3 regions of the Enterobacter sp. JS8-1 genome follow, and region 1 is predicted to be linked to each of the others. Evidence: predicted binding sites of a transcription regulator. Region 1 holds the regulator's gene; each other region holds the start of a gene.

Region 1 (3,280 bases):
CGGCATAATGGTGGCGAAAATTCGGTTAGTGCGGGATGCCGGATAATAATCGGTCACCAGCGCCTGCCAGGTCACCGCTGCAGCACAGACGCCAACGGCCTGAATGAATCGCAGTACCAGCAGCCAGGTGGCATCGCGTACCCACAGCATGCCCAGGCAGCCCACGGCAAAAATAGCCAGACCCAGCAGCAGCACCGGTTTACGACCAAAGCGATCGGAGAGTGGCCCCCAGAGGAGTTGTGCGAAGGCAAAACCGGCGAGGAACAGGCTCAGGCTGGCGCTGATAGCGGCTGCGGGGGTTTGCAGATCTTCCTGCATCGCGGCAAATGCGGGCAGATACATGTCGGTCGCTAAAAAGCCCAGCACGCTTAAGCCGCCGAGCCAGACTAAAAATCCTTTCCTGGGTTGCATTGTTTTATTCTCCTGAGGAGGCAGGTGTACGTTGGCGCAGAGTGTAGGGAGTGCAAAGCGGCTTGTGAAACGCTAATATTTGCAGAGTGCATTCAAATTTTTTGCAGGCAGAACATGTGGTCAGATTATTCTCTTGAAGTTGTGGATGCTGTTGCCCGTAACGGCAGTTTCACCGGTGCCGCGCAGGAGTTACACCGCGTACCCTCGGCGATCAGTTACACCGTGCGTCAGCTGGAAGAGTGGCTGGCGGTTCCGCTGTTCGAGCGGCGTCATCGCGACGTGGAATTAACGCCTGCAGGCGCGTGGTTTTTGAAGGAAGGGCGTTCTGTTATCAAAAAAATGCAGATCACCCGCGAGCAGTGTCAGCAGATCGCTAACGGCTGGCGAGGCCATCTCTCCATCGCGGTGGATAATATCGTTAAGCCGGAACGGACCCGGCAAATGATCGTGGATTTCTATCGTCATTTTTCTGATGTCGAACTGCGGGTCTCCCAAGAGGTGTTCAACGGCGTCTGGGATGCGCTGGCGGATGGCAGGGTGGAGATGGCGATTGGTGCAACGCAGGCGATCCCCGTTGGGGGACGCTATGCGTTTCGCGATATGGGGATGCTGAGCTGGACCTGCGTTGTCTCCAGCGAACATCCGCTGGCGGCAATGGAAGGCCCTCTCAGCGATGACACGCTGCGCAACTGGCCGTCGCTGGTGCTGGAAGATACCTCGCGCTCGCTGCCCAAGCGCATCACCTGGCTACTGGACAACCAGCGCCGCGTGGTGGCCCCTGACTGGGAATCGTCGGCAACCTGTCTTTCTGCGGGGCTGTGCGTGGCGATGGTGCCCGTTCACTTCGCGCGTCCGCGCATCGATACCGGAGAGTGGACAGCGCTGACGCTGGAAAATCCGTTCCCGGATGCGGCCTGCTGTCTGACCTGGCAGCAAAACGACGTATCGCCTGCGATGGCCTGGCTTCTGGATTATCTGGGAGACAGTGAAACGTTGAATCGGGAGTGGCTACGGGAGCCAGCATAACTGGCTCCGTAAGCGATTAACGGCGATAGTCGCGGAAAGGACCGTCCGCCACGGAGCGGCGCTCGATGAGGCGTGGGTGAACTTCAATCGACTGGGATTCTTCACGCTTGTTGACGATCCTGTCCATCAGCATGTTGAAAGCCGTTTCGCCCAGCGAGTCTTTTGGCTGGTGAATAGTGGTCAGCGCCGGGGTGAAGAAGCGCGCGTTACGCACGTTGTCATACCCGATCACGGAAATATCCTGCGGCACCCGCAGGCCCAGCTCGTCGGCGGCGCAGAGTGCGCCCATCGCCATAATATCGCCACCACAGAAAACAGCCGTTGGGCGATGCGGTTGGGAGACAATCTGCTGCATTGCGCGGTAACCAGATTCCGGCTCAAAGTCGCCTTGAACGATCCAGTTTTCCGGCACGGTGATGAGTGCCTCTTCCATTGCCTTCATAAACCCGGCCAGACGGCCCGCACCGGTGTTGCGCTCCAGCGGACCCGGGATCACGCCAATCTCGCGGTGACCGCGTTCGATCAGATAACGACCGGCCATATAGCCGCCTTCAAAGGCATTATCGATAACGGAATCGGTGAAGTCCGCGCGTGCTTCGCCCCAGTCCATCACCACCATCGGGATGTGGCGGTACTCTTCCAGCATGGAAAGTACGGACTCTGGGTATTCAGAACACATTACCAGCAGGCCATCGACGCGCTTTTGCGCCATCATCGACAGGTAGGCGCGCTGCTTCTCAATGCTGTTCCACGCGTTGCCCAGAATCAGCGTATAGCCTTTCTGGAAGCAGTTTTTCTCAACGGCTTCGATGATTTCGGCAAAGTAGGCCGCTTCACTGCTGGTCGCCAGCAAGCCAATCGACTTGGTGTGATTCACCTTCAGGCTGCGCGCAACCGCACTTGGGGAGTAATGTAACTCCTTGATCGCCGCCCAGACGGCGTTGCGCGTCTCTTCCGCGACGAAGCGGGTTTTGTTAATTACATGTGATACGGTTGTAGTGGAAACGTTTGCGCGTTTTGCTACGTCTTTTATTGTTGCCATTCAATGTCACTCCAGACCATATCCTAAACTCCTGAAAAACTTGAAGGTAAACGTTTGCCTTCTCTCACCCTTATTACGCAATCTTGAGTTGCGACACGCCGGGAAAACGACACAGGACGTCAGGAGGGGGTCAATGGCCGGTACGCTAATAAATTTAGCGTGGAATTTTGTCCTATCTTGATGAAAAGGGGAAGAGCTAAAGTGGATATCAGTTTAAATCCAGGAAGATTTTTGACGTAAACTGTGTAAAAATGAGCAAGCTCACTTTTCGTGGGGTGATTAAAAGGAGAAAAATTGATGAGTTCCGATCTGAAGTTTTCGCTGGTGACCACCTTTATCGTGCTGGCATTGATTGTTGCCGGTGGTTTGACGGCTGCGCTGCACTGATTTACGCGGGGGGAGAGTCCTCTCCCTCCTCATTTGCTTCCTATTGTTACCTCTCCGGCAAAAATCTTTTGCCAAAATGTTAACTTCTCAAATTTTGTGATTGATGTCATGCTTTTGACTTCTTAGTTCTGTGTCGCGTGATGACACGGCATCCGGAGTTGACTCATGAAAATCAATTTTCCTCTGCTGGCCCTGGCGATTGGCGCCTTTGGGATTGGCACCACTGAATTCTCCCCAATGGGGTTACTGCCTGTTATCGCACGCGGTGTAGACGTCTCTATTCCTGCGGCCGGGATGTTAATCAGCGCCTATGCCATCGGCGTGATGGTCGGGGCTCCGCTGATGACGCTGCTGCTGTCGCACCGCGCGCGTCGCAATGCGCTGATATTTTTGATGGCGATCTTTACGCTGGGC
Region 2 (3,280 bases), 1.5 Mb from region 1:
CAATCAGCTTCGCGCCGACAACGATTTCGCCTTTCTGCACGTGATCGGCACGGATGTTACCGATCCCGCCCGCCAGCATGATCGGTTTGTGGTAACCGCGCAGCTCTTCGCCGTTGTGGCTGTCCACTTTCTCTTCATAGGTACGGAAGTAACCGTTCAGCGCCGGACGACCAAACTCGTTGTTAAACGCCGCGCCGCCCAGCGGGCCGTCGGTCATGATATCCAGCGCGGTGACAATGCGCTCTGGCTTGCCGAAATCTTCTTCCCACGGCTGTTCAAAGCCCGGGATACGCAGGTTGGAGACGGAGAAACCGACCAGACCCGCTTTGGGTTTAGCGCCACGACCAGTCGCACCTTCGTCACGGATTTCACCGCCGGAGCCCGTCGCCGCACCCGGCCACGGGGAGATCGCCGTCGGGTGGTTGTGGGTTTCCACTTTCATCAGGATATGCGCGGGCTCCTGATGGAAGTCATAGCGCCCTGCTTCGCGATCGGCGAAGAAGCGGCCCACCTCGGAACCTTCCATCACCGCGGCGTTGTCTTTATAGGCAGACAGCACGTGGTCAGGGGTTTGTTCCATGGTGTTTTTGATCATTTTGAACAGCGACTTCGGCTGCTGTTCGCCGTCAATAATCCAGTCGGCGTTGAAAATCTTATGTCGGCAGTGCTCAGAGTTGGCCTGCGCGAACATGTAGAGTTCGATGTCGTTCGGGTTGCGGTTGAGCTTAACGAACGCGTCCTGCAGGTAATCAATTTCGTCTTCTGCCAGCGCCAGGCCGAGACGCAGGTTGGCGTCAATCAGCGCCTGACGGCCCTGCCCCAGCAGGTCTACGCTCTGTACCGGCGCAGGCTGATGGTGTGAGAACAGCTTCTGCGCGTCGTCGAGAGAGGCAAATACGCTCTCCATCATGCGGTCGTGCAGCTCAGCCGCAACCGCCTGCCACTGCGCGTCACTCAGGGTGGAGGCTTCAACATAGTACGCCACGCCGCGTTCCAGACGGTTAATCTGGCTCAGACCACAGTTGTGGGCGATGTCGGTGGCTTTGGAAGACCAGGGGGAGATGGTGCCCGGACGCGGCGTCGCAAGGATCAGTTTGCCGGTTGGCGTATGGCTGCTCAGGCTTGGACCATACTTGAGCAGGCGTTCCAGCTGTACGCGCTCCTCTGCATTCAGGGGGGCATTCAGGTCAGCAAAATGGACATACTCAGCGTAAATATTGCTTACCGGAAGGTCGGCCGCCTGAAAACGTGCCAGCAGTTTGGTAATACGGAAGGCAGACAGTGCAGGCGAACCACGCAGAATTTCCATCATAAGTCTCTCGTCTTCGAAGCGCCGGGGCGCTTACAGTGTGCGCAAGGGGGGAAAACGGGCGTCATTATAGAGAATCCTGAGCGCCGACGAAACCGTTTGCGTCGAAATAAAATTTGCACAGCGGTTTAACAATAGGTGTGACCTGTCTCTCTAATTTGTTGCCAAGTGGCGTAACTTTGCGCAAAATGCCGCTCATTCAATGGCAAACCTTATTCTTAACATGGCTACAGCATACTGAGGCAACCGGCGTCGCAGAGAATTAACTAATTGAAAAAATTAAAGATTAATTATCTGCTCATCGGCATTGTTACGTTGCTGCTGGCAGTGGCCCTCTGGCCTTCTATCCCCTGGTTCGGTAAAGCCGAAAACCGTATCGCCGCCATTCAGGAGCGGGGGGAATTGCGCGTCAGTACCCTCTCCTCTCCGCTGATTTACGGCGACATCAACGGCAAAACCATTGGTCTGGATTATGAACTGGCCCAGCAGTTTGCCGACTATCTGGGTGTTAAGCTCAAAATTACCGTGCGTCAGAACATCAGCCAATTGTTCGATGACCTGGATAACGACGATGCCGATATCCTTGCAGCCGGGCTGGTGTACAACAGCGAGCGCAGCAAGAACTACCAGCCAGGCCCGACCTACTACTCTGTCTCCCAGCAGCTGGTTTACCGCGTGGGAAGCGTGCGCCCGCGCTCGCTCGCCACCATTAACGAGCAACAGCTGACGATTGCCCCCGGCCATGTCGTGATTGACGACCTGCGCGCGCTCAAAGAGAAAAAGTATCCTGACCTGAGCTGGACGATTGACCCAAAACTGGGCACGACAGAACTGCTCGATCAGGTTAAAGACAAAAAGCTGCCCTACACCATTGCCGATTCGGTGGCCATCAGCCTGTTCCAGCGCGTGCACCCTGAAATCGCCGTGGCGCTGGATGTGACTGACGAACAGCCGGTGACCTGGTTTACCCAACTGGATAACGATCAGACCCTCTCTGCGGCCATGCTCGATTTCTATAACGCCATCAATGAAGACGGTACGCTGGCGCGCCTGGAAGAAAAATACCTCGGCCATGGTGATGACTTCGATTACGTCGACACCCGCAGCTTCTTGCGCGCAGTTGATAGCGTCCTGCCGGACCTGCAGCCGTTGTTCGAAAAATACGCCCAGGAGATTGACTGGAAGCTGCTGGCGGCGATTTCGTATCAGGAATCCCACTGGGATACTCAGGCTACCTCTCCGACCGGCGTGCGTGGTCTCATGATGCTGACGAAAAATACCGCGCTGAGTCTGGGCGTCAATGACCGTACCGATGCGGAGCAAAGCATCAGCGGCGGCGCACAGTATTTACAGGATATGATGGCCAAAGTACCGGAGACCGTGCCGGAAGAAGAGCGGATTTGGTTTGCACTGGCCGCCTACAACATGGGTTATGCGCACATGCTGGACGCGCGCGCGCTGACGGCAAAAACCAAAGGTAACCCGGACAGCTGGTCTGATGTAAAACAGCGTCTGCCGCTGCTGAGCCAGAAACCGTGGTACAACAAGCTGACCTACGGGTATGCGCGCGGGCATGAAGCCTACGCTTACGTGGAAAATATTCGTAAGTATCAGATAAGCCTGGTGGGGTATCTGCTGGAGAAAGAGAAAGAAGCGGCAGAAGCTAAACAGCTGGCTCAGAGCTACCCGGTGGTCGCACCGGACGAACTTAATCGTCCACCTGCTTCAATTCTGCCTTTTGTTGCTTTTTCTGCTGCCGGCGCATTCGAAAGAAGTCACTCAGCAGACCCGAACACTCTGGTGCAAGTACCCCACCGATAGTCTGCACCTGGTGGTTCATCCCCGGATGGCCTAGCACGTCCATTAGCGAACCGGCCGCGCCTGTTTTTTCATCCCGCGCACCAAACACCAGCGTACCGATACGACTGTGCACCATCGCGCCGGAACACATAACGCAGGGTTCAAGGGTGA
Region 3 (3,280 bases), 1.5 Mb from region 1:
AAATTGGCGACGGGAAAATCTTCGTCTTTGACGTGGCGCGCGTGATCCGTATCCGTACCGGTGAAGAAGACGACGCTGCGATTTAACAGCGCCAACGGTTTTGTAGGCCGGGTAAGGAGCAGCCGCCACCCGGCGAAAAAAAGCCCCTCGAACGAGGGGCTTTTTCATTACAGCACTTTATGCGGCCCGAAGCATTCGTAATGAATGTTGTCCTTGTCCACACCCAGGTCTACCAGCTGCTTCGCGGCATACTGCATAAACGCCACCGGCCCACAGACGTAAAACTGCATGTCCGGTGCGCTAAACGCCCCTTCATGCTGGCTTAAATTCATCAGACCTTCGCTGTCGAAGCGTGAGGCCTGGCGGTCTGCGTCCGTCGGCAGGCGATACCAGGTATGCGCGGTGAAGCGCGGCAGGGACGCCCCGAGCGTTTTCACTTCATCCGCAAAGGCGTGAACGTCGCCGTTCTCTGCGGCGTGGAACCAGTTTACCTGCGCGTCGTGGTTTGCATTTGCCAGCGTATCGAGCATCGCCAGCATTGGCGTTTGACCGACACCCGCAGAGATCAGCGTTACTGGCGTATTGCCGTCAACGGCCATAAAGAAATCACCCGCAGGCGCGGCCAGATGAACCACATCGCCCACGCTGGCTTCGTTGTGCAGCCAGGTTGAGACCTGACCTCCATCTTCGCGTTTCACCGCAATGCGGTAGCCTTTGCCGTTTGGCTTGCGGGTGAGGGAATACTGGCGAATTTCCTGATGCGGGAAACCTTCAGGCTTCAGCCACACGCCCAGATACTGGCCCGGTTGATATTCGGCCACAGGTTTACCGTCCACCGGCTCAAATTCAAAGCTGGTAATCAATGCACTGCGTGGGGTTTTCTCGACGATGCGGAACGCGCGCGTGCCTTCCCAGCCGCCGTTCTTGCTGGCGTTTTCGCTGTAGATTTGCGCTTCACGGTTGATAAACACGTTTGCCAGCACGCCGTAGGCTTTACCCCACGCGTCCAGCACTTCCTGGCCCGGGCTGAACATTTCGTCCAGCGTGGCCAGCAGGTGGCCGCCAACGATGTTGTACTGCTCAGGCTGGATCTGGAAGCTGGTATGTTTCTGCGCAATCTTTTCTACCGCAGGCAGCAATGCCGCCAGGTTTTCGATATTGCTGGCGTAGGCTGCGATGGCGTTAAACAACGCTTCACGCTGGTCGCCATTGCGCTGGTTGCTCATGTTGAAAATTTCTTTGAGCTCCGGATTGTGCGAGAACATGCGATCGTAGAAATGCGCGGTGAGTTTAGGGCCGGTTTCCACCAGCAGGGGAATGGTGGACTTAACGGTAGCGATGGTTTGAGCGTCGAGCATGAGCGCGTCCTTCTGATGTTATATTTAATGATGTATTTTAAATGCATCTTATAAAAAATAACCCTGCGTTGTAAATGGTTCTTTGCAAGATGAAAAATATGCATCACAAACCTGAAAAGAAATCCGTTGAAAATGATGAGGGCTTTATTCCTCAAACCCTTGCGCGGCGTGGAGGTAAACGTTTGCGTAAAATCGTTTGTCAAGACCTGTTATCGCAGAACTATTCAGTTATACTGTTGCCCGTCGTCCAACAGGACTGCCTTTTCAGGCCAAAATTTACTTGTTAGCTGAGTCAGGAGATGCGGATGTTAAAGCGTGAAATGAACATTGCCGATTATGATGCCGAACTGTGGCAGGCTATGGAGCAGGAAAAAGTACGTCAGGAAGAGCACATCGAACTGATCGCCTCCGAAAACTACACCAGCCCGCGCGTGATGCAGGCGCAGGGTTCTCAGCTGACCAACAAATACGCTGAAGGTTATCCGGGCAAGCGCTACTACGGCGGTTGCGAGTACGTTGATATCGTTGAGCAGCTGGCGATTGACCGTGCGAAAGAACTCTTTGGCGCAGACTACGCGAACGTGCAGCCGCACTCAGGCTCTCAGGCTAACTTCGCTGTCTACACCGCGCTGCTGCAGCCGGGCGATACCGTTCTGGGTATGAACCTGGCGCAGGGCGGCCACCTGACTCACGGCTCCCCGGTTAACTTCTCCGGCAAACTGTACAACATCATCCCTTACGGTATTGATGAGTCCGGTAAAATTGACTACGAAGACATGGCTAAGCAGGCCAAAGAGCATAAACCGAAGATGATCATCGGTGGCTTCTCTGCTTACTCCGGTATCGTTGACTGGGCAAAAATGCGTGAAATCGCAGACAGCATCGGTGCTTACCTGTTCGTTGATATGGCGCACGTTGCGGGTCTGATCGCGGCAGGCGTTTACCCGAACCCGGTTCCACACGCTCACGTTGTGACCACCACCACCCACAAAACCCTGGCGGGTCCACGCGGTGGCCTGATCCTGGCGAAAGGCGGTGACGAAGAGCTGTATAAGAAACTGAACTCCGCCGTGTTCCCAAGCGCGCAGGGCGGCCCGCTGATGCACGTTATCGCCGCAAAAGCGGTAGCGCTGAAAGAAGCGATGGAGCCAGAGTTCAAAGTTTATCAGCAGCAGGTTGCCAAAAACGCCAAAGCGATGGTGGAAGTGTTCCTGAGCCGTGGCTACAAAGTGGTGTCTGGCGGTACTGAAAACCACCTGTTCCTGCTGGATCTGGTTGATAAGAACCTGACCGGTAAAGAAGCTGACGCAGCCCTGGGCCGCGCCAACATCACCGTGAACAAAAACAGCGTGCCAAACGATCCGAAGAGCCCGTTCGTGACCTCCGGTATCCGTATCGGGTCTCCGGCCGTGACTCGCCGCGGCTTCAAAGAAGCGGAAGTGAAAGAGCTGGCGGGCTGGATGTGTGACGTTCTGGACAACATCAATGACGAAGCGGTTATCGAGCGCGTCAAAGGTAAAGTTCTGGATATCTGCGCACGCTTCCCGGTATACGCATAATCCCTCTGCTTTGCAGAAATAAAAAAGGCCGCGCTTGCGGCCTTTTTTTATGGGCTAACGTCGGTCAAGAGATATGGCCCCCGGTCCCACAATCGCCAGCAAAATAAATGCGCCAGCAATACTCACATTCTTATAGAAGTTAATCATGTTCGGCACAACCGCATCACCGGTCATATCCCAGTAATGGTGGCCTATCACCGCCGTTCCCAGCGTATAAAAGACAAAGAGCACCGCGATGGGGCGGGTGAAAAAGCCCAGCACGATCAGAATTGCTGCGGGGACTTCCATCACCACCGCAATAATCGCGGCCAGCATAGGCATGGGGGCGCCGAGCGACGTCATATACTGAACGGTGCCGCTAAA

Evidence for each region. Region 1 encodes PurR, which represses purine synthesis genes. Its sites were predicted from a motif close to CANGCAAACGTTTGCNTG; they were not measured.
Region 2: the regulator PurR is predicted to act here: its motif matches at 1,398-1,415, upstream of purL (phosphoribosylformylglycinamidine synthase).
Region 3: the regulator PurR is predicted to act here: its motif matches at 1,530-1,547, upstream of glyA (serine hydroxymethyltransferase).

What each region holds. Positions count from the first base shown of each region.
Region 1 covers NZ_CP185805.1:2,028,836-2,032,115, forward strand. The annotation lists gene punC (purine nucleoside transporter PunC) at 1-411, opposite strand, end outside; gene punR (DNA-binding transcriptional activator PunR) at 526-1,437, shown strand; gene purR (HTH-type transcriptional repressor PurR) at 1,454-2,479, opposite strand; gene ACOQH0_RS09655 (YnhF family membrane protein) at 2,777-2,866, shown strand; gene ACOQH0_RS09660 (MFS transporter) at 3,032-3,280, shown strand, end outside.
Region 2 covers NZ_CP185805.1:3,556,536-3,559,815, forward strand. The annotation lists gene purL (phosphoribosylformylglycinamidine synthase) at 1-1,312, opposite strand, end outside; gene mltF (membrane-bound lytic murein transglycosylase MltF) at 1,580-3,130, shown strand; gene tadA (tRNA adenosine(34) deaminase TadA) at 3,018-3,280, opposite strand, start outside.
Region 3 covers NZ_CP185805.1:3,546,311-3,549,590, reverse strand. The annotation lists gene glnB (nitrogen regulatory protein P-II) at 1-86, shown strand, start outside; gene hmpA (NO-inducible flavohemoprotein) at 168-1,358, opposite strand; gene glyA (serine hydroxymethyltransferase) at 1,664-2,917, shown strand; gene ACOQH0_RS16780 (DoxX family protein) at 2,972-3,280, opposite strand, start outside.